Regions from separate parts of the Amycolatopsis ultiminotia genome, predicted to be linked through region 1. Evidence: riboswitches for the same ligand, from Rfam matches in the RefSeq annotation. Region 1 holds a riboswitch; the other holds the start of a gene.

Region 1 (11,657 bases):
GATGCGGCCGGCGATCGAACCGGTGCCGGCGACGAGCACCGTGCCGTCCGGTGCGGACGTCGCCGAGGCGTAGGCCACCTCCGGATCGGCAACGGTGCGGAGCACGTCACCGAGGCCGATCCGCTGCCACGCCGCGGTGAATTCCGCGGCGACCGCCGGATCGCCCAGTTTGCTCAGCCCGGCCATGCCGACCACGGCGGCGAGCACGTCGCGCCGTCCGGCCAGCGCCGTCTCGATTGCGCCGGAGATCCGTGCGGCGGCCTCGGCGGGCGCGTGCGCGTTGGGGTTCGCCCCGCCCGCGGAGGCCGAGCCGAGCACGGCACCGGTGGCGTCGACCACGAGCGCGCGGGTCGAGGTGCCACCGGCATCGACGCCGACGACCACGCTCACCGGGTTTTGGTCACCTTCAGCAGTCCGCGCGGGCTGTCCGGGTCCCCGCCGCGGGCGAGCGAGAGCCCGAGTGCGATCCGCTGGATCGGCAGGATTTCCAGGATCGGCGCCAGCTCCTCGGCACTCGGCGCGACCGGGATGCGCAGTGCCGCGGGCACGTCGTCGGCGGCGGAACCGACCGCGAGCACGTCGGCACCCCGTTCGCCGACGGCCTCCAGTACCTCGCGCATCGCCTCTCCACCGCGCCCGGCGCTGGTGGCGGCGAGCACCGCGGTCTCCCCGTCGACCGCTGCGACCGGACCGTGCAACAGGTCCGCGCCGCTGTAGGCACGAGCGGCCAGGTAACTCGTCTCGGCCAGCTTGAGCGAGCCTTCGAGCGCGGTCGCATAGGAGTAGCCGCGGCCGGTGGTGAGCACGCGGTCGACGAAGCGATACCGGTCCACGGCGCGCTGTACGCCTTCGGCCGCACCGTCGAGGGTCTGCTGGGCCAGCTCGCCGATCCGCTCCGCTTCCTCGCCCTTGCCGCCGCGGACCGCGTCGATGAACAAGTACAGCGCGAGCAGCGTTGCGGAATACGTCTTGGTCGCGGCGACTGCCTTCTCCAGCCCGGCACCGATGTCCACGCCGAGTTCGGCGGCCGCGCGCAGCGGCGAATCCGGGGTGTTCGTGACCGACACGGTCAATGCGCCCTGCCGCCGCGCGGCCTCGGTGACCTCGATCAGATCGGGCGAGCCGCCGCTCTGGCTGACGGTGACGAACAGCACGTCTCGCAGGTCGGGGCGGGCGCCGTAGAGCGTGGCGGTGGACGGGGAGACCAACCCGGCGGGAAGGCCGAGCAGTACCTCGATCAGGTACTTCGCGTACAACGCGGCGTGGTCGCTGGACCCGCGTGCCGCGAGCAACGCAAACCGCGGCGGCTTTTGTGAAATCTTTTCAGCTACGTCCGCGATTCCGGCCCGCCGTTCGACGAGCCCGGCCAATACGGCAGGCTGCTCGGAGATTTCCGCGGCCATGTGCTCGCCGGGATGTTGTCGGGTCATCACTTTCCTCTCCGTCGGGACGGGTGTCCCGGATGGTCTGCACGGCCTGCAATCAGGTCTAGACCAATGCTAGCCGGGCGCAGCGCACGGGGAGAAGAGTACGTTTCTTGACGGGGACGTGGCGCGTTGGTGAAGCAACACTGAGGGAGTCGGTCATGCTGGAGACATCCCCCGCGGGCGAGGCGGGGACCACGGCGGGCGTGCGCGGGCAGCGTGAACCCAAGTACTGGGCGTTGAAGCAGCATCTGCTCGATCTGCTCGACGCACTGCCGCCGGGCTCGCCGATCCCGACGGAACGGGCACTGGCGGGTGAATTCACGGTGTCGCGCACGACCGTGCGGCAGGCACTGGCGGACCTGACCGCCGAAGGCAGGCTGCACCGGGTGCAGGGCAAGGGCACGTTCGCCGCCGAGCCGAAGCTCGCGCAGCGGCTGCAGTTGTCCTCCTACACCGAGGACATGCGCAAACAGGGCCTGAAGCCGTCGTCGAAACTGCTCGAGCTCGAGGAACTGCCGGTCGAGGGCGAACTCTCGAAACTGCTCGGTATCCGCAACGGCGCGAAGATCCTCCGGCTGCGCCGGCTGCGGCTCGCCGACTCACAGCCGATGGCGCTCGAGACGACGCATCTGCCGCTTGGCCGTTTCCGCGGGCTGCGCAAGCACATCACCGCGGGTGGTTCGCTGTACGCGGTGCTGCGGGAGCACTACGGAGTGGAGCTGGAACGCGCGGAGGAGACGATCGAGACCTCGCTCGCCGGCCCGCAGGAGGCGGAGATGCTCGGCTCGGACGTCGGCATGCCGGTACTGATGCTCACCCGGCATTCCTTCGCCACGGACGGGAAACCGGTCGAGTTCGCCCGCGCGGTCTACCGCGGGGACCGGTACAAGTTCGTCACCACGCTGCTGCCGTGACCGCTGCCCGGTGACCGTGGCCGACCGGTCCGGTATCCGCTGGGGCACCTCCGCGGCGCGCGGGGTGCTGTGCACGACCATCCTCGGCTCCGGCATGGCGATGCTCGACGGCACGATCGTGAACGTCGCGCTGCCCCGGATCGGCGAGCAGCTGCACGCCTCGGTGGCCGGTCTGCAGTGGATCCTGGACGGTTATCTGCTCGCGCTCGCCGCGCTGATCCTGGTGGCGGGCACGCTCGGCGACCGTTACGGGCGCCGCCGGGTCTACCTGGTCGGCGTCGTCTGGTTCGGGCTGGCGTCCGGGTTGTGCGCGGCGGCACCGTCGATCGAGCTGCTGGTGGTCTTCCGGATCCTGCAGGGCATCGGCGGCGCGTTGCTCACCCCCGGGTCGCTGGCCATCCTGCAGGCGTCCTTCTCCCGCGAGGACCGGGCGCGCGCGATCGGCGCGTGGTCCGGACTCGGCGGGCTCGCGTCCGCGGTCGGCCCGCTGCTCGGCGGGTTGCTCGTGCAGGCGTGGTCGTGGCGGCTGGCGTTCTTGATCAACCTGCCGCTGGCCGTGCTGGTGGTGCTGATGGCGCGCAGGTTCGTCCCCGAATCACGCGATCAGGCCGCCACCGGGCATCCGGACTACCGGGCCGCCGCGGTCGGGGCGGTCGGGCTCGCCGGGGTGACCGGTGCACTGGTCGAGGCTCCGGTACGGGGGATCGGCGATCCGGTCGTACTGGTCGCGCTCGTGGCCGGGGTGCTCGGGCTCGGCCTGTTCGTCCGGCTGCAGCACCATGCGACCGAACCACTGGTGCCACCGGCGTTGTTCCGGGACCGGACGTTCACGCTGTCCAATGCGCTCACCTTCGTGGTCTACGCGGCGCTCGGCGGCGTGCTGATGTTGCTGGTGCTGCAGTTGCAGGTTTCGCTGGGCTACTCGCCGACCCTGGCCGGGCTGGCCGGCCTGCCGATCACGATCCTGATGTTGCTGCTGTCCGGCCGTTCCGGGGCACTGGCCCAGCGGATCGGCCCGCGGGCACAGCTCGTGGCGGGTCCGATCGTGCTCGGTGCCGGGATGCTGTTGCTGACCAGGGTCGGACCGGGTTCGTCGTACCTCGGTTCGGTGCTGCCCGCGGTGGTCGTGTTCGGTCTCGGGCTGGCCGCCGTGGTGGCTCCGGTGACCGCCACGGTGCTCGCCGCGGCCCCGGACCGCTACGCCGGGGCCGCCTCCGGGGTCAACAACGCGATCGCCCGATCGGGTGGACTTCTGGCGGTCGCGGTGCTGCCCGCGGCGGCCGGTCTCACCGGTGCCGCCTATCGCGATCCGGCTGCGCTGACCGCAGGCTGGCGGACGGCACTGGTGATCTGCGCGGTACTGGCGGTGGCGGGCGGGCTCATCGCGCTGGGTATCCACAATGGCGTGTTCGGCGCCGCGGACCGGCCGGACGAGTCCCCGCATCCGGGTGACTGCCTGCACTGCGGGGTCGAAGGCCCGCCGACGCACGTCCACCCCGGCACCAGGCAGCGAGGGAGATGATCATGTCCGGCTACGGATTCGTCGGTACCGGGGAGATCACGGCCGCCATCGTGACCGGTCTCGACGGGGCCGATCCGGTGTACCTGTCGCCACGCGGCCGCGAAATCGGACAGGCGCTGGCCGAGCGGTTCCCGAACGTGCAGGTGTGCGGCAGCAACCAGGAGGTCCTCGACCGTGCGGAAACCGTCGTGCTGGCGGTGCGCCCGCAGGTGGTGCGTGCGGTGCTCGAAGAGCTGACCTTCGGGCCGCAGCACGTGGTGATCAGCGCGGTGGCCGCGGTGCGGCTGGATCGGCTGCGCGAGTGGGCCGCACCGGCCACCCGGGTGGTCCGGTCCATCCCGCTGCCGCAAGCCGAGCGGCGGCAGAGCCGCACTGTGGCGTATCCGGACGACGCCGCCGCGCGCCGGCTCTTCGAGCCGCTCGGCGGCCTTGTGGTGCCGGACGACGAGGCGGGACTGGAAGCGTTCAGCGCGGCGACCGCCACCTTCGCCGCGCACCTCGACTACCTCGCCACCATCGCGGGGTGGATGGGCGAGCACGGAGTCGATCCCGATGCGGCGTCCGCGTACCTCACCCACGTGTTCGGACAGCTCGGCCAGTCGCTGTCGGCGGGATCGGGTGCGCTCGCCGAGCTGACCGCCCGGCACACGACTCCGGGCGGAATCAACGAACAGCTGATGACCGACTTGCGCCGCGACGGCGTACCGGACACGGTGCGGCGTGCGCTCGACGCGGTGCTGGACCGGGTGCGCGGCTAGCTGCCACCGGGGTAGGCGAGCAGTTCCGGCGAGCGTGTCAGGAGAGTGTGCGCCATAGACCATCCATTGTGGACGGTCAACGTGGGCTCGCTCACGGATGAGCAACGCAGGGAGTTCTTCGCGCGACTTACTCGTTGAGACAGGCAGCGGTAACGGCCGGGAATCGAGCAGATCGGAATCATGGGCGAGGAGCACAAGGGCACGACGGAGCAGGCCACCAAGCGGGGTCTGCGGCCGGCCTCGGTGGCCGCCGCGGCACTCGCCGCGGTGACTGCGGCGTTGCTGGGTTCGACGCTTGGCGTCGCAGGGACGGTGGTGGGCGCCGGGCTGGCGAGTGTGATCACCACCGTCGGCGGTGAGCTGTACCTGCGTTCGCTGCAGCGCACGCGCGACGCCGCGAAGAAGGCACGCGACAAGCTCGCCACGGCTGGGCAGCGACGTACCCAGGGCGGGCTGCGGCCGGTCAGCGATCCACGGGACGCGCCGACGGTGTACCTGTCCACGGATCTGTCGGAGATGCCGACGGTGCGCATTTCGAAGCTCCAGCCGGGGGAGTCACCCGAGGAGCAACCGGAGGAGCAACCGGAGGCCGAGGAAAGCTTCGGTGCCAAACTCCGCAAGCTGCGCTGGCCGTTGATCATCGGTTCCAGCGTGGTCGCGTTCGCGGCGGCACTGGCCGTGCTGTTCACCCTCGACGGGGTCAGCAACGGAGGGGTGAACACCGGGCTGCTCCCGCAGCGGGACACGAGCCAGCAGGATCGTCAGCAGGACGACCAGCCCACCCAGACGCAGGACGTGCCGACGCCGACCGAGACGCCGTCGGACACGCCGAGCACGGCGCCCTCGACCACGACCACCACCGTCGGGCCGACCACGACCACGTCGCCGACCACGGAAAACCAGGCGCCGCCGTCGAGCACCGGTTCTTCGGCGCCGTCGACCACGCAGAGCCAGCCGGAGTCGAAGGCCCCGGTGCAGCCGAACGCGACCCCGTGAGACTCAGCCGAGCCGGGCGCGCAGCGCCTGTGCGGCGGCCTTCGGGTCGTCGGCCCCGGTGAGCGCACGGACCACGACGATCCGGGACGCTCCGGCGTCGAGCACAGCGGGCAGCCGCTCCTGATCGATGCCGCCGATGGCGAACCACGGCCGGGCAGTGGCGCTTGCCGCGGTCGTGCGCACCAGGTCCAGACCGGGTGCGTGGCGGCCCGGTTTGGTCGGCGTCGGCCAGCACGGGCCGGTGCAGAAGTAGTCCACGCCGTCCTCGGCGGCGGCCGCGGCGGCCTGTTCGGCCGAATGGGTGGAACGGCCGATGACCACGTCGTCGCCGAGGACGCGCCGGGCCAACGGCACCGGGAGGTCGTCCTGCCCCAGGTGCAGCACGTCGGCGCCGACCGCGAGCGCGACGTCCGCGCGGTCGTTCACCGACAGCAGCGCACCGTGGCGCGTGCACGCTTCGGCCAGCACTTCGAGCGCGGCGATCTCCTGCTTGGCCTCGAGCGGGGCGCCATCGGACTTGTCCCGCAGCTGCACGATGTCGACGCCGCCGGCGAGTACCGCGTCGGCGAATTCGGCGAGGTCACCACGGTCGGTGCGGGCGTCGGTGCACAGGTACAGCCGGGCGTCGGCGAGCCGGGCACGGATCTGGTCTCCGGACAGGGCGGGCATGGCGGCGACGTTACCCGCGCGCTACGGTGGAGTGGTCCGCACGGGAGCCCGAGGCACGGGCTGAGAGGGAGCTGCCGCTCCGACCGTGGAACCTGATCCGGGTCATGCCGGCGCAGGGAGCGTGAGTACGAAAGTGAGTTCCGAGCACACAATTGCGACCGTCGTCGGCGGCGGGGTCATCGGGTTGTCGGTCGCCTGGCGTGCCGCGGCCGCCGGGTGGCCGGTGCGGTTGCTCGATCCGGAACCGGTACGCGGTGGTGCCTCGTGGCTGGCCGGCGGCATGCTGGCGCCGGTCACCGAGGCGTGGCCGGGGGAAGAGGACGTGCTCCGGCTGGGTGAGGAGTCGTTGCGGCGGTGGCCGCAGTTCGCGCGGGACCTGTCGGCGGCGGGTATCGATCCCGGGCTGGCCGGGCACGGCACGATCGTGCTCGCGTTCGATTCCGCGGACGCCGGGCACCTCGAGATCCTGGCCGGGCATCTGCGTTCGCTCGGCCGTGCCGTGGAATCGCTGACCAGCCGCGAAGCTCGCCGGCTGGCGCCCGGGATCGGCGCGGTCCGGGGTGGGCTGCACGTGCCGGGAGATCTGGCCGTGGACAACCGGAAGCTGCTCACCGCGCTCGCCGAGGCCGGGGCACAGCAGGGCGTGGAATTCCGCCGCGAGCGGCTGGCGAGCCTCGACGACGTGCCAGGTCCGGTCGTGCTCGCGGCAGGGGCTTGGACCGGACAACTGCATCCGTCGCTGGCGCAGGCGGTGCGCCCGTTGAAGGGGGAAATCCTGCGGTTGCGGCCTCGGCGTGGCTGTCTGCCGCCTCCGCCGCACACCGTGCGCGCGATCGTCGAAGGGCGGCCGATCTACCTCGTGCCGCGTGCAGACGGTGAGCTGGTGCTCGGCGCGACGCAGTACGAAGCGGGCTTCGACCAGGCCGTGACCGCGCGCGGCGTACGCGAGTTGCTTGAGGGCGCGGAGCGGATCCTGCCGGGCATCACGGAGTACGAGCTAGTGGAGACGGCCGCCGGCCTGCGGGCGGGAAGCCGGGACGCGCTGCCGTACGTCGGCGAAGTCGGCGAAGGCGTATACGTCGCGACTGGCCACCACCGCAACGGGCTGTTGATGGCGCCGGTGACCGCAGACGCGGTGCTGGCGTGGCTGGCCGGCGAAGCGCCGCCGGCGGAGATCGCCGCGGCGTCGCCCGCTCGTCTGGAGAAGGAGCGAGTCTGAATGGAGCTCAAGATCAACGGTCAGTGGCAGGAGTTCCCCGACGGGAGCACCGTGTCCGAGGTGCTCGACGCGGTCGGGGCCACCCGGCAGGGGGTGGCTGTCGCGGTGAACGGCGAGGTCGTGCGCCGCGGTGACTGGGCCGCTTCCGTCGTGCCGAAGGGCGCGAGCATCGACGTGCTGACCGCAGTGCAGGGAGGCTGATCGTGGACGATCTCGTCATCGGGGGACACAAGTTCTCCTCGCGGCTGATCATCGGCACCGGTGGTGCGGCGAACCTCGAGGTGCTGGAGCGCTCACTGCTCGCGTCCGGCACCCAACTCACCACGGTCGCTCTGCGCCGGGCCGACGCCGAGGGCGGCTCCGGCGTGCTGGAACTGGTGCGGCGCTTGGACATCGAGCTGTTGCCGAACACCGCGGGCTGCCGGACCGCGGCCGAGGCGGTGCTCACCGCGCAGCTGGCGCGCGAGGCGCTGGACACGGATCTGGTGAAGCTGGAAGTGCACGCGGACGACCGCACCCTGCTGCCCGACCCGCTCGAAACGCTGGAGGCGGCCGAGCGGCTGGTGGCCGACGGGTTCACCGTGTTCGCCTACACCAACGACGATCCGGTGCTGGCCCTGCGGCTGGAGGAGGCAGGCTGCGCCGCGGTGATGCCGCTCGGCGCGCCGATCGGCACCGGTCTCGGCATCCGCAACCCGCACAACATCGAGCTCATCGTGGCGCGCGCGTCGGTCCCGGTGGTGCTCGACGCAGGCATCGGCACGGCGTCCGACGCGGCACTGGCGATGGAACTCGGCTGCGACGCGGTACTGCTTTCGACCGCGGTGACCCGCGCGGCGGACCCGGAACGCATGGCGTCCGCGATGCGCTCCGCGGTGGAGGCGGGATACCTGGCCCGCGGAGCAGGCCGCGTCCCGCAACGGTTCTGGGCACAGGCATCCAGCCCGCCCCGCTAGATCTCGACGACGATCTTGCCGCGCACTCCGCCGTTTTCCAGTGCGCGGTGCGCGTCGGCGATTTCCGCGAGCGGGAACACGCGGTCGACCTTCGGCCGGACTGCGCCGGTGCGCACCAGCCTGCCCAGTTCGGCCAGCAGCGGGGACCGTGGGCTGCCGCTGAAGGCGTACACCGGCCGGGTGCGGCGCAGGGAGTGCGCCGCGATCCAGCCCACCGAACGGGCCAGGTGCGCGGTGTCGAACGAGATCGCCACCATCCGCCCGCGCGGAGTGAGCAGCCGGTGGAAGGCGGGCATACCGGTGCCGACCGTGTCCAGGACGACGTCGAACCGGCCGAGGTCGCCGGGCGCGCGGTAGTCGATCGCCTCGTCCGCGCCGAGTTCCTTCGCCAGATCCAGGTTCGCGGCACTGGCCAGCCCGGTGACGTGCGCGCCCATTTCCTTCCCGAGCTGCACCGCGACGTAGCCGACCCCACCGGTCGCGCCGCGGACCAGCAGCCGTTCGCCGGGTGCAAGGGCAGCCTTGTCTCGGAACGCGGTGATCGCGGTGGTGCCGGCCAGCAGTGCGACGGCTGATGCGAAGTCCACACCGTCCGGCAGGTGGTCGAGCCGGTCGGCCGCCACCGCGACGTACTCGGCCGCGGTACCCGTGCGACGGCCGAGGAGCCCCCACACACGGTCACCGACGGCGAACCGGCTGGAGCCGGGCTCGACGACCTCCCCGGCAAGGTCGACCCCGACCCGCTTGGGAAACCGGTTGCCAGTGAGCGGGCGCAGGTGCCCGGCTCGCATCGACAGCTCACCGCCGTTGACCGAGACCGCGCGCACCCGCACCAGCACCTCGCCCGCTCCGGCGGTGGGCCGCGGGCCAGTGGTTTCGTGCAGTACACCGGCATCGCCGTACCGGTCGTAAGCGGCGAACCGCATTGAAGTGGATGCCATGTGCCATTTCTATCCGGAAAAGCGGACGGGGTCATCCACTTCAGTCGAAGTGAGACATACCCGCAGGTGGTCGCCTCAGTTGGCAGCCGGACGGGATCTCGAACAGGTTCCGGTTCGGCCGCGTGAACGGCTCACTTCGGTGATTTTGCCCGCGCTTGACGCGGACTGAGCACCGATGGGCCGTATGGTTGACGGCACCTTTCCGGCGCACCCTTGCGGCGGGCATCAGCGTCAGGAGGAGCCGACCGTGACTCTTTCGTCGGTCCAGGATGTTTCCGGCAGGTTGTACCTGGCGGTCGGGCGGCTGTCCCGATCGCTGCGGCAGACCGGCATACCCGGACCCGGCCACGGCGCGATCTCCGCGCTGGCCACCCTCGTGCACTTCGGGGAGTTGCGGCTCGGCGATCTCGCGGCGAAGGAGGGGGTCGCGGCGGCGACCATGTCGCGCATCGTGGCCACGCTCGTGGAGGCCGGCTACGTCACGCGGGAGTCCGACCCGATCGACCGCCGTGCATGGCTCGCGCGTGCCACCGAGGAGGGCGAGCGGCTCGTGTCCGGCGTGCGCTCCACCCGGGTGCAGGAGCTGAACAACCGCCTCGACCGGCTCACCCCGGAAGCCCGCGAAGCGCTGACCGCCGCGTTGCCCGCGCTGGAAGCCCTCATTTCCGACGAGGCCTGAGGCGGCTACCGCTCTTCCGGGGCCAGCCGCCAGAACGCGGACACCGGGCCGACCTTCGCACCCATCGGGTACGAGTGTTCGACCGCCTGCGAGACGAACCACTTGCCGTAGCGGGCGGCCTCGACCGGCGGCAGGCCCTTGGCCAGCCCCGCGGTGAGCGCGGACGCCATCGTGTCGCCTGCTCCGTGCGTGTGCGGGGTCAGGTAGCGCGGTCCGGGCAGCTCCACGAACGTCGAACCGTCGAAGAGCAGGTCCACGCACTCCGGATCGGACCGCAGGTGCCCGCTCTTCACGAGGACGTACTTCGGGCCGAGCTGGTGCAGCACCACCGCCGCTGCGTGCATGCCCTCGCGGTCGGTCACCGTCATCCCGGTGAGCAGCCGCACCTCGTCGAGGTTCGGGGTGACCAGGGTCGCGCGCGGGAGCAGCTCCTCGCGCAGCGCGGTGAGCCCGGCTTCGTCGAACAGCGGATGGCCGGTCATCGACGCGGCCACCGGATCGACCACGAACGGGATGGCGGCGTCGCGGCCGATGCCCGCGCGGTCGCAGGCACCCGCCACGGCGTGGATGATCTCCGCGGACGCGAGCATGCCGGTCTTCGCCGCGCCGACGCCCATGTCCGAAGCCACCGCCTCGATCTGCCCCGCCACGATGTGCGGTGGCAGATCCGCGCGGTCGTGCACGCCGAGGGTGTTCTGCACGGTGACCGCGGTGACCGCGACCAGGCCGTGCACCCCGCAGGTGAGGAAGGTGCGCAGATCGGCCTGCAGTCCGGCGGCTCCGCCGGAGTCGGAACCGGCGATGGTCAGCGCCGAAGGTGGGCTCGGGTTGTCCGGCATGGCGATTTCCGGCTTCTCGTGTGGGTCGGCTGTGCTTCCTGCACAGTCCACCACGGTGGCACAGCGTGAGTGCCGTTGCACCACCCGTCGCGCTTCCGGACGATCCGCCTGCGAGCGGGCGGGGTCAGACCTGCTCGGCAATCCACATCAGACGGTGAGCACGAGCTTGCCGGTCACCCGGCCGGCTTCCCCGGTCTCCTGCGCCTTCGCGACGTCCTCGAGCGGGAAGGTCTTGGCCACGTGCACCTTCAGCGCACCGCGTTCGACCAGGTCGAGCAGGCCCAGCAGACCGAGCCGGTCCGGCTCTACGAGCAGCGACGACGTGCGTACCCCGCGCTTGCCCGCTTCCGCCGCGACACTGTCGGCCACCCCGCCGGGCACACTGATCACCAGCCCGTCCTTCTTGACACCGGCCAGCCAGCGCAGATCGCTGCTCTCGCCGACCAGGCCGAACACCACGTCGAGGCCTTCCGCGGTGGCGCTCTCGTCCCGGTAGTCGATGGGCTCGTCCACGCCGATCTCGCGGAGGAAGTCGTGTTTTGCCGCGCTGGCCGTGCCGAGCACCTGCGCGCCGCGTGCCTTGGCGATCTGCACGGCGAGATGGCCGACCCCGCCCGCGGCCGCGTCCACCAGTACGCGCTGTCCACTCCGGACGTTCGCGACGTCCACCAGACCCTGCCACGCGGTCAAACCGGCCAGTGGCAGACCGGCGGCCTCCACATGGGACAGTGCGCCCG
Region 2 (11,657 bases), on a different contig from region 1:
AGCCCGTGCGGGCGCAGGCCCAGCCGGACCGGCCCGTCCGCGGTACCGGGCAGCTCGACGGCACCGAGTTCGGTGTGCACCACCCCGCCGTCGGCGGTACCGGCCAGGAACGTGGTGACGCCGAGGAAACGGGCCACCGATTCGTCGGCCGGATGCTGCCACACCGATCGAACGGCGCCCTCCTGCCGGATCTCGCCTTCGTCGAGCACCGCCACCCGGTCGGCGAGGGTGAACGCCTCCTCCTGATCGTGCGTCACCAGCAGCGCGGTGATCTTGCTGCGCCGCAACAGGTCCGCCAGATCGAACGCCAGTTGCTCGCGCAGCCCCGCGTCGAGTCCGGACAACGGCTCGTCGAGCAGCAGCAGCCGGGGCTTCGGGGCCAGCGCGCGGGCCAGCGCGACCCGCTGGGCCTGTCCGCCGGACAGTTCGGTGACCCGCCTGCGTTCGAATCCGGCCAGCCCCACCAGGTGCAGCAGTTCGGTGACCCGTTCCGCGTGCTGTGCACGGGCAACGCCGTGCATGCGCAGGCCGAAGGCGATGTTCGCGGCGACGTCGCGGTGCGGGAACAGCTGACCGTCCTGGAAAACCAGGCCGAAGCCCCGTTTGTGCACCGGGACCGCGGCGAGGTCGGCGCCGTCCCAGGAAACCGTCCCCGAGGACACCGGTTCCAGTCCGGTGATCGCCCGCAGCAAGGTCGACTTTCCCGAGCCGGACGGTCCGAGCAGCGCGAGCACCTCACCGTCGGCGAGGTCGAGCCTGGCGTCGCGCACCGCGGCGAAGGTTCCATAGTGGACGGTGACGTCCCGTACCGAAAGCGCCATCAGAACTCCCCGACCGAACCGAACCGGTCGATCAGCACGACGGCCGCCACGGTCACCAGCATCAGCAGGGCACACGAGGCGTAGGCCATCTGGTTGTTCAGCTCCCCCGGCCTGCCGATCAGCGTGGCGACCGCGACCGGCAGCGTCGGTGCGTCCGGACGGGCGAGGAAGCTCGTCGCGCCGAACTCGCCGAGCGCGACCACGAAGCCGAATCCGGCGGCGGCCACCAGTGAGCGCGCGGCCAGCGGCAGATCGATCTCCCGCCACACCCGCAGCGGACCCGCGCCCAGCGTCGCCGCGGCCTGGCGCAGCCGTTCGTCGATCGCACGCAGCACCGGCAGGATCATCCGCACCACCAGCGGGATGATCACCAGCGCCTGTGCCAGCGGCACCAGCATCGGCGAGGTGCGCAGGTCACCGGGCAACGCGTCGAGCGTCACGAGGTAGCCGAATCCGACGGTCACCGCGGAAACCCCCAGCGGCAGCATCAACGCGGCGTCCATCGTCTCGCCCGTCCCGCGGGCGAACCGCCCCGGCGAACGGCGCAGCGCCACCAGCACCACGCTGGCGATCACCCCGATCGCCAGCGCGAGCAGCGTGGCGTCGGTGGCCGCGGCGAGCGAGTTCTGCGCCGCGACCCAGCCGGTCACCTGCAGTGCGCCGTCCACACCGGTGCTCGACAGTGCGCGATACCCGGCGAAGCTCCATCCGTCCGGAGTGGACACCGACGCCACGAGCAATGCGACGATCGGCGTCAGCAGCAACCCGAGCACCACCACCGCGGCGGCAACCACCGACCACTGCCCGCCACCCGGCCGACGCGCGGTGACCCGGGCAGACCGCAGCCGTTCGGCGTTCTCCCGGCGCCGCCGGGCGACCGCGCCGAGCGCGAGAGCGGCGATCACGGCGGCGAACTGGAGCAACGACAGCGCGGCCGCTCCGGAGAGATCCAGCAAATCGACGGTACGCAGGTAGATCTCGGTCTCCAAGGTGCGGTAGTTCCCGCCACCGAGGATCAGCACCACACCGAAACTGGTGGCGCAGAAGAGAAACACCACCGCGGCGGCGGAGGCGACCGCAGGCGCCAGCGCGGGCAGCGTGACCGTGCGGAACGCCCGCCACGGCGAGGCACCCAGCGCCCGCGCGGCTTCGGTGGCCCGCGGGTCCAGGTGCGCCCACAGCCCCGAGACGGTCCGTGCGACCACGGCGACGTTGAAGAACGCGTTGGCCAGTACCAGCGCCGGCACGCCACCGTCCGGCCACAGCGCGCGGAACGCGAGCCCGACGACCACCGTCGGCAGCACGAACGGGACCAGCACGATGGTCCGGGCCAGTCCGACCCCGGGCAGCCGCACCCTGGCCAGCAGGTACGCCACCGGCAGTCCGGCGAGCACCGCGACCACGGTGGAAGCGGCGGCGCTGCCGACGGTGAACCCGGCGAGCCGCCAGGTCTGCGGGTCGCCGAGCACGGTGTCCACGCCACCGGCGGAGAAGCCGCGGCCGATGATCGCCACCACCGGCCAGGCGAAGAACACCAGCAGGAAGGCGACCGGCAGCAGGCCGAGCAGGGTCAGCCCGGCGGTGCGGGCAGTCCTCACGCCCCCATGAGCGAACGCCATGCACCGATCCACTTCTCCCGGCCGGCCTGGATCTTCTCGGCTGCCATGGTGGCCGGGTCCGACGGCTGCGGTGCCACGGCGGTCCAGCCGGCAGGCAGCTCGACGCCCTGGCGCGCGGGGTAGACGTACATGTTCGGCGCGACGGTGGCCTGGAACTGCTGCGAGAGCAGGAAGTCGACCACCTTCTGCGCTTGCGGCACCTGTTTGCCACCGGCCAGCACCCCGGCGTACTCGACCTGCCGGAAACACGTGTCGAGCAGTGCCTTGGTCCGCGGCTTGCCGTCTTCGCCGAGCTCCGCGGCAGGCGAAGAGGCATAGGAGACCACGATCGGGCGCTGGCCCTTGCCCGACGAACCGGAGAAGTCCTTGCTGTAGGCCTCCTCCCAGCCGCTGTCGACCTTGAGCCCGTTGGCCTTGAGCCGGTTCCAGTAGTCCGGCCAGCCCGATTCGCCGTACTTCGCGACCGTGCCGAGCAGGAAGGCCAGGCCGGGGGAAGCGGTGGCCGGGCTCTCGGCGACCATCAGGTCCTTGTACTGGGGGTCGGCCAGATCGTCATACGACGTCGGAGCCGGAACGCCCTTCGCCGCGAAATAGCCGGTGTCCACGTTCACGCAGACGTCGCCGAGGTCGACGGCGGCGAGCCGGTGCTCCGGGTCCACCGAATACCGCTGCGGGCCCCGGTCGGACTCGGGGCTCGTGTAGGACTGGAACACGCCTTCACCGAGCGCACGGGAGGCGAACGTGCTGTCGACGCCGTATGCGACGTCGCCGATCGGGTTGCCCTTGGTCAGCACCAGCTTGTTGGTCAGCGCCCCGGCGTCGCCGGACTTGACGATCTTGAGCGTGATGCCGGACTGGCGCTGAAAGGCGTCGAGCACGTCCTGCGGCGCGGCGAACGAATCGTGGGTGACCAGCGTGACGGTCGGATTCTGCTGGTCGGAATCCGCCGAGCCGCCGGAGCTCCCGCCGGACAGCGAACAGGCACTCGCCAGCACTGCGACCGTGCCGAGGCCCAGCACCGTACGTGCGGTCCGCGGAATCATCTGCCCTCCTGCACTAAGCCGGACAAGGAGAGCGGTAGGCCTCCCTGCGCCGGCATTACCCGGAATCAGGTGCGAACGGTCGCGGACCGGTAGCGCCCGCCTCTCAGTCCGGCGTGCCGGACTCCCGTGGCAACTTCGCAGCGTAGCCGACACCATGGAGTGATGACGAAACTCCTGAGCAACACCGCGGCCGACGAGGCACTGACCACCCTGTCCGGCTGGCATCGCGCGGACGACACCATCGTCCGCACCGCCGAGCTCTCCTCGTTCCCGGCGGCGATCGAGGTGGTCGACCGGGTGGCCGAGCTCGCCGAGGCGGCCGAGCACCACCCGGACATCGACATCCGCTGGCGGACGTTGACCTTCCGGCTGAGTACCCACTCCGAGGGCGGTCTCACGGAGAAGGACTTCGCACTCGCGCGGCAGATCGACGAGGTGCTGGCGTCCCGCTGATCAGCTGTGACCTCTGCTACCACGGCAACACGAACGACCTCCCGGTGCGTCACCCAGGCAAAGCGGACCGCACGTTCAGGAGGATCGGAAATGCTGCAGGCGATCGTGGTGGGCACGGTGTCGTTCGGCCTGATGGTGGCCGTCGCGGGTGGGGTGCTCTGGCACACCGTACGCAATCGGCGTGATCTCGAGCACAGGCAGTAACACCGGGCATGATCAAGGCGCTAACCCTGCGGAATCGTCACTTCACGCCCGAGGACACGCCATGAACAGCTCCTCCGCCCAGGTCACCGTCTCCCAGCACGCCTGGATCGCGGTATTTTCCACGGCCCTCACCTTGACTGCGATCGTGGTGCTCGGCCTGCTCGGCTGATCACCCCCGCCCCTCGCTCACGGTGAAGGGGGCTTCCAGGATCCTGGAAGCCCCCTTCACCGCCGAAGGTTCCGGTCGCCGTCAGGCGTGACCGGTCCGCGTTGCGCCCACTGCCGCGACCACGTTGCTCGTCGGCCGAATAGATTCCTTCAGCCCGCACCGTGCCTCATACGGCGAACATCGGTTCCCGCGCCCCAGTTCGTTCTCGAACCGATTTCGCGGTATTCGTTCTCAGTACCGCGCCTGGTCGTATTTGAACGAGTCAAAGTCGTTGAAGGTGTTCACGGCCGTGTTACCTGCCGCCTCCGTGGTTCCCCGCGCGCCGACCCGCTCTTCGAACTTGTTGCCCTGCTCTTTCCTGATCCGCAGGACAAACTGCGTACCGGTCGAAGCCTGCGTGGTCACGCACGCGGCACCGGCGACGGTCCAATCGGTGTTGTGACCGTCGACCTCCACCCGCACCTTGTAAGCCGTGGTGGTGTTGCACAGCCGGAACTCCGCCGAAGCAGCCTCCGCCACCGAGGTCGTCCCCACCATGGCAAGCACACTGAGCCCCAGTGCGGCAGCCGTCGTGATGAACGCCGGTGCGCCCCTTCCTGCTGACTTCATGTCGAGCCACTCCTCCGCGTGATGTTCGGTCGTCCGAATTCAGTGAAGGGAGCTTCGCGGCGAATGGAGTAACCCGGCAACAACCTTGGCCCGCCTTTTGCCCCTCCAGGTCACGAAGTCTGCCCCGCACCTCGCTCACCCGCTGAAATGGATCAAGATGCGGCACGACGCCGAGGCGTTCAGCCCGCACACGCACCCGCCGAACCCCGGCTCGAATCCCCCGACAGACGACCGCGACACCTTCCTCGCCCCGCCTGGCGGCGATGGTCCTGACACCGGCAGCGCCGATCCGCCGGACCAGCGCCGGCAGTCAGACGTTGAAGCGGAACTCCACCACGTCACCGTCGGACATCACGTAGTCCTTGCCTTCCATCCGGACCTTTCCGGCGGCTCGGGCTGCGGCCATCGAGCCCGCTGCGATCAGGTCGTCGTAGGAGACGATCTCGGCCTTGATGAAGCCGCGTTCGAAGTCGGTGTGGATGACGCCCGCGGCCTGCGGGGCGGTGGCGCCCTGCGGAACGGTCCAGGCACGCGATTCCTTGGGGCCCGCGGTGAGGTAGGTCTGCAGGCCGAGGGTGTGGAATCCGGCGCGGGCCAGCGCGTTCAGGCCCGGCTCCGGCTGACCGACGGATTCCAGCAGCTCGCGCACGGATTCCTCGTCGTCCAGTTCGAGCAGTTCGGCCTCCACCTTCGCGTCGAGGAACACCGCGTCGGCGGGCGCGACCAGTTTCGTCAGCTCCGCGCGGCGCGCCTCGTCGGTGAGCACGGGCTCGTCGGCGTTGAAGACGTAGAGGAACGGCTTCGTCGTGAGCAGGCTCAGTTCCCGCAGCGCTTCGGTGTCGATCTCCTTCTGCGACTGGAACAGCGTGCGCCCGGAATCGAGGATCTCCTTGGCCCGCTGGGCGTTCTCCAGCGCCGGCCGGGCCTCCTTCTTCGTCCGGGCCTCCTTCTCCAGCCGCGGCAGCGCCTTCTCCAGCGTCTGCAGATCGGCGAGGATCAGCTCGGTGTTGATCGTCTCGATGTCGCTCGAGGGGTCGATCCGGCCGTCCACGTGCACCACGTCCGGATCATCGAACACCCGGATGACCTGGCAGATCGCGTTGGCCTCACGGATGTTGGCCAGGAACTTGTTGCCGAGCCCGGCCCCCTCGGAGGCACCCTGCACGATCCCCGCGATATCCACAAAGGACACCACGGCCGGCACCGTCTTCTCCGAGGAGAACAGCTCGGCCAGCTCGGCCAGCCGCGGATCCGGCAGCGGCACCACCCCGACGTTCGGCTCGATCGTGGCGAACGGGTAGTTCGCGGCGAGCACGTCATTGCGGGTCAGCGCGTTGAACAGGGTGGACTTGCCGACGTTGGGCAGGCCGACGATACCGAGGGTGAGACTCACGGCGGGTAAGTCTACGTGCCGTGCACCCACGCTCGCCGACCCGGCCAGCGCGACCCCGGCACTCGCCCGCCCGGCCGCCGCCTGACCGTCGCCCGACCGAGTGCCACGGTCGCACCGTCGTGTCGGATTCCCGCCAGTCAGTCCCCCCACCTGCTGGCATCATCGACGTCATGGCCCCCACGAGCACCCCGGTCTGGCAGGACACCGAGCGCTGCTACCGCGCTGTCACCGCCCGCGACCAGCGGTTCGACGGCCAGTTCATCATGGCCGTGCGCACCACCGGGATCTACTGCCGACCGTCGTGCCCGGCGCTCACGCCGAAGGCACAGAACGTCCGCTTCTTCCCGACGTCAGCCGCAGCGCAGGCCGGTGGCTACCGCGCGTGCCGCCGTTGCCTTCCCGACGCCGTGCCGGGATCGCCGGACTGGAACGTCCGCGCCGACCTGGCCGCCCGCGCGATGCGGCTGATCTCCGACGGTCTCGTCGAACGCGAAGGCGTGCCGGGCTTGGCTCGGCGGCTCGGCTATTCGGAACGCCAGCTCGGCCGGGTGCTGACCACCGAACTGGGCGCCGGCCCGCTCGCCCTCGCGCGCGCCCACCGCGCACACTCCGCGCGACTGTTGATCGAGATGTCGCAGCTGTCCCTCACCGACGTCGCGTTCGCCGCCGGGTTCTCGAGCGTCCGGCAGTTCAACGAGACCATTCGCGAAGTGTTCGCCACCACCCCGTCACAACTGCGGGCGGCCAGCCTCCGCCGCGGACGCCACGACGAACCGAGCAGCGCAACGAGACTGTGCCTGCGCCTGCCGTTCCGCGCCCCGTTCGACGCGCAAAGCGTGCTGCGTTACCACGCTTCGCGCGCGCTGCCGGGTATCGAAGCAACCGAGGGCGGCACGACACTGACCGGTTACGGCCGCACCCTGCGGCTGCCACACGGCCCGGGTTCGGTGTGGGTTCACCCGCAGCCCGACCACGTACGCTGCGACCTGGCCCTGACCGACCTGCGTGACCTGGGCAGCGCCGTCGCCCGAGTCCGCCGCCTGCTCGACCTGGACGCCGACCCGGAAGCAGTGGCCCGCACCCTCGCCGCAGACAAGGCACTCGCGCCGCTGATCTCCGCGTCACCAGGCGTCCGAGTACCAGGCGCGGTCGACGGACCGGAAGTCCTGCTGCGCACCTTGCTCGGCAATGCCGCCGCCGACGTCGCCACCCTCGGCGAACCCATCTCGCCAGCCACCCCAGCAACCGAACCCGCAGGCAGCCCGGCCCCGGCAGCCACCCCGCTGACCGGACCGCCCCCAGCCCCCAACCGCGCCGACGATCCAGCCTCCGCAACCAGCCCTGCACGCGATTCGGTCCCGGCAGCCGGACCAGCACGCCGTCCAACCCCGACAGCCAGCCCTGCAGGCGACCCGTCCTCGACAGCCGGCCCCCCGGGCCTGCCAACCCCGACAGCCCACCCCGCCAGCGACCCAACCCCAGCAACCGGACCTGCCGGCGAGCCGGTCCTGGCAACCGGATCCGCACGCGGTCCGATCCCGCCCGGCACAACCACACGCGGTCCGGCTCCAACGACGCAGCTCACCGGCGCCCCGACCCCGGCAGCCCGCCCAGCTCCCGTGGGCGGTCCGGCACCGGCGGACGCGCCTGCAAGCAACCCGGCTCCGACGACCAGTCTCGAGAGCGACCCAGTCCCAGCAGCCGGACCTGCCGGCGACCCAACCCCAGCAACCGGATCCGCACGCGGTCCAATCCCGCCCGGCACACTCACCAGCCGACCGACTCCCACGACGCAGCTCACCGGCGCCCCGACCCCGGCAGCGGAAACTGCGCGCGGCCCGGTCCCGCCCGACGCAACCGTAAGCAAGCCGGCTCCGGTGGCCGGGGCACCGACCGGCCGGTTTCCGGTCCGGCGCCGCGCGGCGTCGGCGGACCGGGAACCGTCCCGTTCGGACGGTTCGCCGATGGACGCGCTCACCAGGCTGTTCCCGACCCCGGCAACCGTCGCCGAAGCGGACGTGGACCCGTTGGTCAGGAGGGTCGCCGCGGCCCTTGCCGAGGGCACCCTCGACCCGCACGTCGGCCGCGATCCGGACGAGCTGCGCGACGAGCTGCTGACCGGCGGCGTCAGCCCGGCGGCCGCGGACTACGTCGTGATGCGCCTGCTGGGCGCGCCCGATGTGCTGCTGAGCGCCGACCCCGCCGTCCGCCAGGGCGCCGGCACCCTGGGCATCGATCTCGCGACGTCCGCGCGCGGATGGCAGCCGTGGAGCTCGTATGCCGGCATGTACCTCCGCACTCTCGCCAGTCACACCGTTTGAGGAGAATTCTCGTGAGCACTGCTTTTTGGTCCACTTCGGATACCAAAGTCGGCCCGTTCACCGCCGTCGTGGCGGGTGACGGGGCGGTACTCGCCTCAGGCTGGACAGCCGACGTCACCGAACTGACGTCCCTCATCTCCCCCGCACTGGCGCCCGCCACGCTGACCGAACGCCGAGACCTCGGCCCCGTGACGACCGCCGTGCGCCGCTACCACGCCGGCGACCTGGATGTCACCGCGGACATCGAGGTCCGGCAACGCTCCGGCGCCTTCCGCGAGCACGCCTGGGACATGCTGCGCAAGGTCCCCGCAGGCAGCCCGGTGAGCTACGCCGAATACGCCACGCTGACCGGCAACCCCGCCGCAGTCCGCGCCGCCGCCTCAGCCTGCGCCCGCAACGCCGCGGCCCTCTTCGTCCCCTGCCACCGAGTAATCCGCACCGGCGGCGCCCCAGGCAACTTCCGCTGGGGCACGGACACCAAGCGCTGGCTGCTGAACCACGAACAAACCGCCTGACCCGGGCCGCACGGCGTTTTCCGGCCACCCCCGCCCAACCCCGATCCTCCACACGCTCCACATCCCCGGACCAGCCCAACCCCTCCACCGACCAACCCCGTCCGCCAAGCCGACGACCGCCCAACCAAGCGCGGCCGCACCCAACCAAGCGCCGCCCCACCCAACCGAACGGCACCACCCAACCCGAACGGCACCACCGACCGAACGAGGCACCGTTCGCCCGGACGAACGCAGCACCGCCCCGACCGAGCGCAGCGCCACCCGACAGAGCACCGCCAACCGAGCCCGGCACCGTTCGTCTGAGCACCGCCGACCAAGCGTGGTGTCGCCCAACCGAGCACCGGCCCCGACCGAGCGCGGCACCGTTCGTCCGGACGAAGGCTTTCCCCGCCGTCGCAGCACCCTCCGGCCAGCCGCAGCCGCAGCCGCAGCCATAGCCACCGTCAGCCAACCGCAGGCCCCGACCGCCCACGCATCCCGTCAGCCAACCGCGGTTCTCACCAACCAGCCGCAGCCCCGCAGGTCAACCACAGACACCTCCCACCAATCACACCACCGCCGACGCTGGTACGTCCCGGCCGGAGACGTCAGAGATGCAGGCGGCAACTACCGCCGACCTTGCTCCAGCCCGCCGCCGGCCTCGGAGCAAGGTCACCACCAGACGACTCCCACCAGTAGGCCGGAAGGCGAGGATCCGCAGATTGCCTCAGCGAGCCTCGCACACAAACCTGCGGTCCAAGGACTTCCGCAACGACGCCGGCTGAGCACCGCTGCAGTCGGACGGTTCCCCCAACGAAACCGTCGGCACCACAGACGCCCGGCACCACAGTCGGCGAGACCGTGTGCAACGCCGCAGTCAGACAACTCCGGAACGAAACCGTCGGCACCACCGCCGTCCAGCACCGCCCTCGACGATGCCGGGACGGCCGACGCCAGCACCGAGACCGTCCAGTCCTGCGGTGTCCGCCGCTCGGCTTGCGGTGCAGGCTGGCTCCTCGGGCAGGTCCTGCTCGGCCCAGGCAGTCCCGCGTAATCAGCGTCCCGCGCTGTTCTCGTCAGGCCATGCTCAGCTCCACGGTCGAGCCGGTGCGCGCCTTTCGCACCCGCAGGCGGGTGGGGATGCGTTGGCGCAGTTCCTCGACGTGGGACACCAGGCCGACCACGCGTCCGCCGGCGCGGAGTTCGTCGAGGATGTTCATCACCACGTCGAGCGTCTCGGCGTCGAGGGTGCCGAAGCCCTCGTCCACGAAGAGCGTGTCGAGTAGCGCTCCTCCGGTCTCACCGGCGACGACGTCGGCAAGGCCGAGCGCGAGTGAGAGCGACGCGAGGAACGACTCGCCACCCGAGAGGGTCTTCGCCGGCCGGACAGCGCCGGAGTAGTCGTCCAGCACGTCGAGTCCCAGGCCGCCGCGGGTGCCACGGGCACCGGCCGCGTCCGAGTGCACGAACGAGTACCGGCCCTGGCTCATCGTGCGCAGCCGGGCGGTCGCCGCAAGCGCGACTTCCTCGAGCCGAGCGGCGAGGACATACGAGCGCAACGACATCTTCCGCGCGTTCTGCCCACGTCCATTGACCACTTCGGACAGCGCGCGCAGCTCTGCGTACTCCTCCTCGACCGGAGCCAGTTCGGTCAGCGCCTTGCCCATCCGGCCGGCCAGCTTCGCCAGCTCTCGGTGCTGGGCGGTCACCGATTGCTGTGCCGCATACGCCGTGTCCGCACGCGCACGCGCGACCTTCGCCGCTTCGGCCTTGGGCGCGACCTCCACGACGTCGTCCGGTGAAATCCCGAACAGCTCCGGTTGCGCGAGCAGTTCCCGTGCACCCGCCGCCATCGCCTCGGCCTCGGCGAGACCCTGTTCGAGTTTCGCGACCTGCTCGTCGGAACGCACCGCGGCCCGCATCTGTTCGAGCGTGGAGAACCCTTTGGCGTGCAACGAGATCTCGACAAGATCCCGCTGTTCGGCCAGCCGGGACTCGGCACCGGCGAGCGCGGTGCGGGCCTCGGCGGTCTGGTCGAAGGCGCCCGCGACGGTGAGCAGGTGCTGCCGCCGTGCCGGAACGTCCGGGAATTCGCCCCGGCCGGCGCGCAGCCGTTGCTCACGTTCGGCGAGCCGCTCTTCCAGCGCACGGACTTCGCCGGTCGCCTCGGTGACCGCCCGTTCGGCCAGCCGGTGCCGCTCGCCCAGCTTCTCCACCTGCTGCTCCAGATCGGTGACCTGGCGGGTGAGCCGGTCCTGGTGCCGCGCCCGTTCCGCCAGCTCCGCAGCAACCGCACGAGCCTCGGCCAGCTTCGCCGCCACCGATTCCGCGGTACGCCCGTCCAGCCGTTCCCGGAGTGCCTCAGCCCTGGCCTTCACTTCCTCCAACGCGGAAACCACCCGCTGCCGCATCGTCGAAGCCTGCTGTTCAGCCTCCTCCGCGGCACGTTCCTCGGCCGGATCCACCAGCCGCGCCTCGTGGTTCGCCGGCGCCGGGTGGTCCGCCGAGCCGCACACCGGGCACGGCGCGCC

The links. Region 1 has a riboswitch for thiamine pyrophosphate ahead of thiO (glycine oxidase ThiO). Riboswitches for the same ligand answer to the same signal wherever they lie in the genome.
Region 2: another riboswitch for thiamine pyrophosphate. It lies ahead of ABD793_RS31870 (thiamine ABC transporter substrate-binding protein); the one in region 1 lies ahead of thiO (glycine oxidase ThiO).

The regions. Positions count from the first base shown of each region.
Region 1 is NZ_BAAAZN010000009.1:113,361-125,017, reverse strand. It holds gene ABD793_RS21640 (N-acetylglucosamine kinase) at 1-390, opposite strand, end outside; gene ABD793_RS21635 (SIS domain-containing protein) at 387-1,430, opposite strand; gene ABD793_RS21630 (GntR family transcriptional regulator) at 1,586-2,341, shown strand; gene ABD793_RS21625 (MFS transporter) at 2,352-3,863, shown strand; gene ABD793_RS21620 (NAD(P)-binding domain-containing protein) at 3,866-4,621, shown strand; gene ABD793_RS21615 (hypothetical protein) at 4,802-5,617, shown strand; gene thiE (thiamine phosphate synthase) at 5,621-6,286, opposite strand; TPP riboswitch at 6,317-6,422, shown strand; gene thiO (glycine oxidase ThiO) at 6,408-7,505, shown strand; gene thiS (sulfur carrier protein ThiS) at 7,506-7,706, shown strand; gene thiG (thiazole synthase) at 7,709-8,461, shown strand; gene ABD793_RS21590 (NAD(P)-dependent alcohol dehydrogenase) at 8,458-9,402, opposite strand; gene ABD793_RS21585 (MarR family winged helix-turn-helix transcriptional regulator) at 9,650-10,081, shown strand; gene thiD (bifunctional hydroxymethylpyrimidine kinase/phosphomethylpyrimidine kinase) at 10,087-10,920, opposite strand; gene ABD793_RS21575 (NADP-dependent oxidoreductase) at 11,068-11,657, opposite strand, start outside.
Region 2 is NZ_BAAAZN010000017.1:102,634-114,290, reverse strand. It holds gene ABD793_RS31880 (ABC transporter ATP-binding protein) at 1-821, opposite strand, end outside; gene ABD793_RS31875 (ABC transporter permease) at 821-2,440, opposite strand; gene ABD793_RS31870 (thiamine ABC transporter substrate-binding protein) at 2,416-3,483, opposite strand; TPP riboswitch at 3,508-3,621, opposite strand; gene ABD793_RS31865 (4a-hydroxytetrahydrobiopterin dehydratase) at 3,646-3,936, shown strand; gene ABD793_RS31860 (hypothetical protein) at 4,541-4,846, opposite strand; gene ychF (redox-regulated ATPase YchF) at 5,229-6,311, opposite strand; partial or broken gene ABD793_RS42855 (bifunctional transcriptional activator/DNA repair enzyme AdaA) at 6,482-7,537, shown strand; gene ABD793_RS31845 (methylated-DNA--[protein]-cysteine S-methyltransferase) at 8,644-9,147, shown strand; gene ABD793_RS31840 (AAA family ATPase) at 10,203-11,657, opposite strand, start outside.